2 linked regions of the Fodinicurvata sp. EGI_FJ10296 genome follow. The protein of the gene in region 1 interacts with the protein of each later gene in a pairwise test. Links are inferred from orthologs where the notes say so. Each region holds a gene or a part of one and is shown on either strand. Other genes may lie near its edges. The genes, in order: ABZ728_RS19400 and ABZ728_RS13900.

What was found.
Region 2: the proteins of ABZ728_RS19400 (region 1) and ABZ728_RS13900 interact in binary tests that used the Escherichia coli proteins (3 or more experiments, as listed by UniProt). The link is inferred for Fodinicurvata sp. EGI_FJ10296 from one-to-one orthologs.

What each region holds. Positions count from the first base shown.
Region 1 is NZ_JBFCVL010000009.1:174,753-177,802, reverse strand. Bases 73-2,802 are described here. They hold ABZ728_RS19400 (sulfurtransferase TusA family protein), read left to right. Parts: upstream 73-1,182; coding sequence 1,183-1,422; downstream 1,423-2,802. Other genes in these bases: ABZ728_RS19385 (polyprenyl synthetase family protein), read left to right, coding at 2,802-2,802; ABZ728_RS19390 (exodeoxyribonuclease VII small subunit), read left to right, coding at 2,551-2,802; ABZ728_RS19395 (histone deacetylase family protein), read left to right, coding at 1,480-2,409; ABZ728_RS19405 (metalloregulator ArsR/SmtB family transcription factor), read right to left, coding at 508-918; ABZ728_RS19410 (DUF423 domain-containing protein), read left to right, coding at 137-625. In the rest of the region: more of ABZ728_RS19390, read left to right, coding at 2,803-2,805; more of ABZ728_RS19385, read left to right, coding at 2,803-3,050. UniProt on the Escherichia coli protein: Sulfur carrier protein involved in sulfur trafficking in the cell. Part of a sulfur-relay system required for 2-thiolation during synthesis of 2-thiouridine of the modified wobble base 5-methylaminomethyl-2-thiouridine (mnm(5)s(2)U) in tRNA.
Region 2 is NZ_JBFCVL010000006.1:26,898-30,052, forward strand. The notes cover bases 152-2,986. They hold ABZ728_RS13900 (aminotransferase class V-fold PLP-dependent enzyme), read left to right. Parts: upstream 152-915; coding sequence 916-2,058; downstream 2,059-2,986. Other genes in these bases: cysE (serine O-acetyltransferase), read left to right, coding at 152-359; ABZ728_RS13895 (Rrf2 family transcriptional regulator), read left to right, coding at 356-883; ABZ728_RS13905 (ferredoxin family 2Fe-2S iron-sulfur cluster binding protein), read left to right, coding at 2,122-2,451; sufB (Fe-S cluster assembly protein SufB), read left to right, coding at 2,743-2,986. In the rest of the region: more of cysE, read left to right, coding at 1-151; more of sufB, read left to right, coding at 2,987-3,155. UniProt on the Escherichia coli protein: Master enzyme that delivers sulfur to a number of partners involved in Fe-S cluster assembly, tRNA modification or cofactor biosynthesis. Catalyzes the removal of elemental sulfur from cysteine to produce alanine.

The sequences.
Region 1 (3,050 bases):
CTCGGAAACGATTCACTGCTGCGATTCTCTGATGCGACAAATTGATGCCGGGCGCGGCACCGCTACAGGCCGGATGCTATGAGCGTCAAAGCCAAATGCAAATCCTTATCGATACCGGACGGCGGATGGTGCGGAAATGGGGACAAAAATGGGTACGACCGTCGCCGCCGGCACCGTAATGGCGGCAATCAACGGACTGCTGGCCGTCGCCATGGGCGCCATCGGCGCCCATGGCGGATCGGGCGAACACTCCGCCACGTCAATCACAACAGGCAGCACATTTCAGCTGGCTCATGCCGGTGCGCTGGTCGGACTCGCGGCGCTGGCCGACCGGACTCCGTCCATTGGACGAGGCCGCGTGCTGCTATCGGGGGCTGTCTGGCTGATCGGCCCGGGCGCCGCCGTATTCGCCGTCGCTCTGTATGCTTCGGCGTTCGGCACGGCCGTCGCCGGTGCCGCCCCGTTCGGCGGACTGGCCATGATTGCGGGTTGGTGCCTGTTGCTGGCCTATGGCGTTCGATCCATTGCCGTGCCGGCCAAAAGCTCGCGCCCATCGGTCCGATCAACGTGGCGATCGACCGGCGAACGACGACCTCCCGATTCCGGAACCGGTTCGGGGCCATAGCCGTCTTCGAAAAGCGACTCCAGCGCTTTCATGACCGTGACCGCCGCATCCCCCTTCAATCCGTAGAATACCGTCTGAGCGCAACGGCGGGTCGCAACCAGTCCATCCTCGCGCAGGCGCGCCAGATGCTGGGACAGGGCCGACTGACTCAACCCGACCAACGGCTCCAATTCGCCAACCGCGTGCTCCCCGCGAGAGAGATGACAAAGGATGCGGAGTCGTCGCTCATTGCCGATCGCCTTCAGGAGCGTCGACGCGTGGCCGGCGTTTTCGCACAATTCCTGGAATGGCACGTTTTGACCCTGGCGCGGCACATCCTGAAATGGCTGCATCGGTCCCATCCGGTTTCCCCGCTGCTGTACGTCCGCACACGACCCGTTGCTTGCCCGGCTCGCTCACGGCTCAATGTGATACGGCTTCGTATATGAACAACAGTGTCGGCGCGAAGTTCCTTCACTGCTTGCATTTTTCTTTGCGCCGCTTCGCCCTATTATCCATTAAGATCGCAGCACTGCTGTTTTGCCGGTCGGCACCATTGACAACGAGTCGTAAATCGCATGTCGCAGCACCGCCTCGATGCCCGGGGACTGAAATGCCCGCTGCCCGTCCTGAAGGCACGGCGGGCCCTTGAATCCGCCCAGCCCGGCGACCGGCTGCTGGTGACCGCGAGCGATCCGGCAGCCAGACGGGATTTCCCGGAATTCTGCGACGCCGCCGGCCATCGGCTCGACTCTATGGACACAGCCACCGATGGCACCATCACACTCAGTATCGTAAAGGGCTCGAAAGGCTCCTGACGCGATGCTCCCGCGATCGATGTCAGCGAAACAGGTCACGAACACAACAGGTTGGTAATGCAGACGGCTTTATTTCAGCATCAAAGCTTCCTCGGTCACGATACCGGCGCCGGCCATCCGGAACGGCCGGAACGGATGACGGCGGTTCACCGCGTGCTGGAGGACGAGGCCTTTGCCTTGCTCGAACGGATCGAGGCGCCCGCCGGAACCGAAGACCAGATACTCGGCGTCCACGCGGCACACCATCTGCAGCGGGTTCAGGCGGCGATGCCGGAATCGGGGCTTGCGATGATCACCGGCGACACCGTTGCCTGCCCGACAACACTCACCTCCGCACTGCATGCCGTCGGCGCCGCCTGCGCCGCCGTGGACGGCGTCGCGGCCGGAACCCTGCGCAACGCGTTCTGCGCCGTTCGTCCGCCCGGTCACCATGCCGAAAGCGACCGGGCAATGGGGTTCTGCTTTTTCAACAATGCCGCAATCGCGGCGCATCATGCCGTCCATCACCATGGCATGGAGCGGGTGGCGGTCCTGGATTTCGACGTTCACCACGGGAACGGAACACAGGAAATTTTCTGGAAACGCCCGGATCTGTTCTACGGCTCGACCCATCAAGAGCACATCTTTCCCGGCACCGGCCGCGCCGACGAGCGGGGCGACCACAATACCATCGTCAATGCACCACTGCCTATGGGCTCCAACGGTGCTGCGATGCTGGCCGCCTTCGACGAGCGCATCCTGCCGGCGCTTCGGACGTTCCATCCGGAATTGATCATCATTTCGGCCGGATTCGACGCACATCGGCTCGACCCGTTGGCAGGGCTCGCATGGACCGAAGACGACTACGAGGCCGTCACGCGGCGGATCATGACGGCGGCCGATGAACTTTGCGGCAGCCGCCTGGTTTCGGTCCTGGAAGGGGGCTATCATCTCGACGCCCTTGCCCACAGCGTCGCCCGGCATTTGCGCCTTCTGATGGAGGCATGATCCCGCGGCGCGGCAGTGTTAACGTCGCACCGCTTGCTACGACCGCGTGCCTTGCCTAGAGTGTGGCCGGACCGCAGCCGCCGGATGGCCGGCGGGCTGCGATGATGTTCAGGAACGTCGCTTTTTTCGTCGGGAGTATCCATGGCCGGGCAATCCACTCAGCCGCCAAAGATCGACAAGATGAGTTTCGAAGACGCCCTGGCCGAATTGGAAGCCATCGTGCGCCGACTCGAAAGTGGAGAGGTGAAGCTCGACGACGCGATCGCCGCTTACGAGCGCGGCGCATCGTTGCGTGCCCATTGCGAAGCCAAACTGCGGGAAGCACAGGCCAAGGTCGAGAAAATCACGCGCGACTCCGACGGTACCGTCACGGCCGAAAGCGCCGACATCCAATGACATCAAACCATACCCCGAAGGCCGGCGACGAGGTCCAGAGCCTGATGGCCGACGCTGCCGAACAGGTGGAAGTCGTCCTCAATCGCCTGTTGCCCCGGCTGCGCGGCCCCGAAGCACGCCTTTCCGATGCCATGCGCTATGCGGTGCTGGGGGGCGGCAAACGGTTACGGCCGTTCCTCGTGCTGTCCAGTGCGGATCTTTTCGGTGTTGCCCATGGCTGTGCCCTGCGCGTTGCCGCTGCCATC
Region 2 (3,155 bases), on another replicon or contig:
GCGCGAACGCGGTCGTTTTGCGCGACGTCCCCGAGGGCTATACGGCCGTCGGCGTGCCGGCCCGAATGCTGCGCCCCGAACGGCAGAGCAGGGGCGACGCAGCCGAATCGTTCTTGCCCTATGGAACGCCGTGCCGCGACATTCCCGATCCGGTCGCCCGAACGATTTGCACGCTGCGGGACGAAGTGAATGCGTTGCGCTCACGGCTCGACAGGCTGGAGGGTGACAGCACAAAGGGCGGCGCGGGGGCCGCGACCGGTACAAGCTCCGGAGATGGAGTCGCAGACGAAAGCATGCCGCCGCCGGAGGTCCAGGCGGACGAAGTGCCGGTCAGGCGATTCACAGGAACAGGTCAATGAAACTCAGTACCAAGGGACGCTATGCCGTCATGGCGATGGTCGACCTCGCGAGAAGCGGGCGCGATCATCCGGTGGCCCTCGCGGACATTGCCCAGCGTCAGGAGATTTCCCTGTCCTATCTGGAGCAATTGTTCGCCAAATTGCGCCGGGGCGGGTTGGTGCGCAGCGTGCGGGGACCGGGTGGCGGATATCTGATCGGCCGCGAACCCGATCGGTTGCGGATATCGGATATCATCGTTGCCGTGGACGAACCGATCAGGGCAACCCGGTGTTCTCCCAGCAGTTCGGCCGGTTGCCACTCGGATAAATCCCGGTGCCTCACTCACGATTTGTGGGAGGAGCTGGGCACGCAGATTCATCTGTTCCTGTCGTCGGTGACGCTCGAAGATGTCCTGAGTCGCCGCGTTCTCGGCGCCAGCCGGGTTTTCTCGCTGTCAGGCCTGGCGGTGAGCGAGCCTGAGCGCGACTCCGGATCCGACCCGGGACCCGAGATGACCGAGCCGAAAAAGGTCGCGGTTCAGTAAGCTGCTTCAATGCTGCGGGATTCACGCCGAAGATGACTGTTCGACCGCCGCCGATCTATCTCGATCATAATGCGACCACCCCGATTCGCCCGGAAGCCCGCGCTGCACTGGTGGCCGCGCTCGACACCGGCGGCAATCCTTCCAGCGTCCACGGTGTCGGCCGCGGCGCGCGCGCGACGGTCGAGCGCTGCCGACGCCGCGTCGCCGGCGTGTTCGATGTGGCGGCGGACCGGGTCACATTCGTTTCCGGAGCAACAGAAGGCAATGCGCTGGCCCTTGCCGGCGCAAAGACGGTGCTGGCCGGGGCGACCGAGCATGACAGCGTCGCCGCCTGGGCGCATGAAACCCTGCCGGTTTCCGCCGCGGGAACGATCGACATCGATAGGCTGGCGGCAAGACTTGCGACAATGACGGATCCGGGAGCGGTCGTGGTTTCGGCGATGGCCGTCAACAACGAGACCGGCGTGATCAACCCGATCGGCGAGATTGCCGCCCTTTGCCGCGAAGCGGGCGTCCGTCTGCACTGCGATGCCGCACAGGCGGTCGGTCGACTGGATTTGGCCGGTGCCGTCGCGGGTGCGGATATCGTCACGCTGTCGGGCCACAAATTCGGCGGGCCGCCGGGCATCGGTGTGGTCGTCGTCCCCGGCGGGCCGGTGCCAGCGGCAAGGATGCGCGGCGGCGGACAGGAAGGCGGCCGTCGGCCGGGCACGGAGAACCTGCCTGCGATTGCCGGATTCCACGCCGGGTTCGACGCAGCATTGGCGGCATTCGAAGCCGGTGACGCAGAGCGGCTGGGGGTACTGCGGGACCGCGCCGTGTCGGCAATCAGGTCGGCGGTGCCCGAGGCGATCGTGGCGGGTGAAGGGGCAAGCGGGGTCGGAAATACCTTGTGCGTTTCCATGCCGGGGGTTAAGGCCGAAACGCAGGTGATGGCCTTCGATCTCGAAGGGGTCGCCCTCAGCGCAGGGTCCGCCTGCTCATCCGGAAAGGTCAGGACGAGTCCCGTGCTGCTTGCCATGGGCTTCGATGCCGACACGGCCGGGACATTCATCCGGGTCAGTCTCGGCTGGACTACGACAGAGGCCGACATCGATCGGCTGGTCGATGTCTGGCGGCGGCTTCATGCACGCCTCGCGCCCGGAGAAAACGGGGTTGTCCGCGGCGCCGCCTGAAACCGCAGCAGGCAGAAAATCCCGCGCCGATAATCGAAAATTCGTCATGAGTCTGGAAACAGGATGCCCAAGATAGTATTCATCGAGCCCTCGGGCGAGGCGCGAGAGGTTGACGCACCGGTCGGGCTTTCGGTGCTGGAAATTGCGCAACAGAACGATATCGATATCGAGGGCGCCTGTGAGGGGTCGCTCGCCTGTTCCACATGCCATGTCATCGTCGACCCGGCCTGGAGCGCTCGCCTGGAGCCGATCCAGGACGACGAGGAAGACATGCTGGACCTGGCCTTTGGCGTGACGCGGACGTCGCGGCTCGGCTGCCAGATCATCATGACGGAAGGGCTGGACGGGCTGAGGCTGACGCTGCCGTCGGCGACCATCAACATGATGGGCTAGCGGCAGGGTCGGTAATCGCGTCAATCGGGTTTTTTTACCGAGCGGGCTATGCTATACCCCAGTGTGTTGGTCGGGTAATCAGGTTCAGCGACCGGCTGACTGGCGGTCTTTCCGTCCCGCCGATATACAGACGGAAGATGAATGAATATCCGGAATGCCTGACATTCCGGGCTTGGTGACGCGGCACAGTCTGGCAACCCTTGCCGTTGTGCCTTGGATGCATTACTTGACTGGTGCGATAGGGAATTCGGGGCAGCAGCCCCGACGACACGCCGGAGATGAGGAGCGGGTATGGCTGCGGTCACGGAAACGATCGAACAAGTGGAATCGGTAACCAATAATAAGTACAAATACGGTTTTTCCACTGATATCGAAATGGATCTCGCGCCCAAGGGGCTCAGCGAGGATATTGTCCGTTTGATTTCCGCGAAGAAGCACGAGCCCGATTGGCTGCTCGAATTGCGGTTGAAGGCATATCGGACATGGCTGGAAATGCCCGAGCCGGATTGGTCAAAGGTCAGGTTTCCGCCCATCGACTATCAGGACGCGTACTATTACGCCGCGCCGAAGAAAGCCGATGATGGGCCGGAGACACTGGAAGACGTCGACCCGAAGCTTCGCGAGACCTACGAGAAGCTCGGTATTCCGCTGGCCGAGCAGGAATTGCTGGCCGGCGTGAAGAACCGGCAGGTGGCGGTGGATGC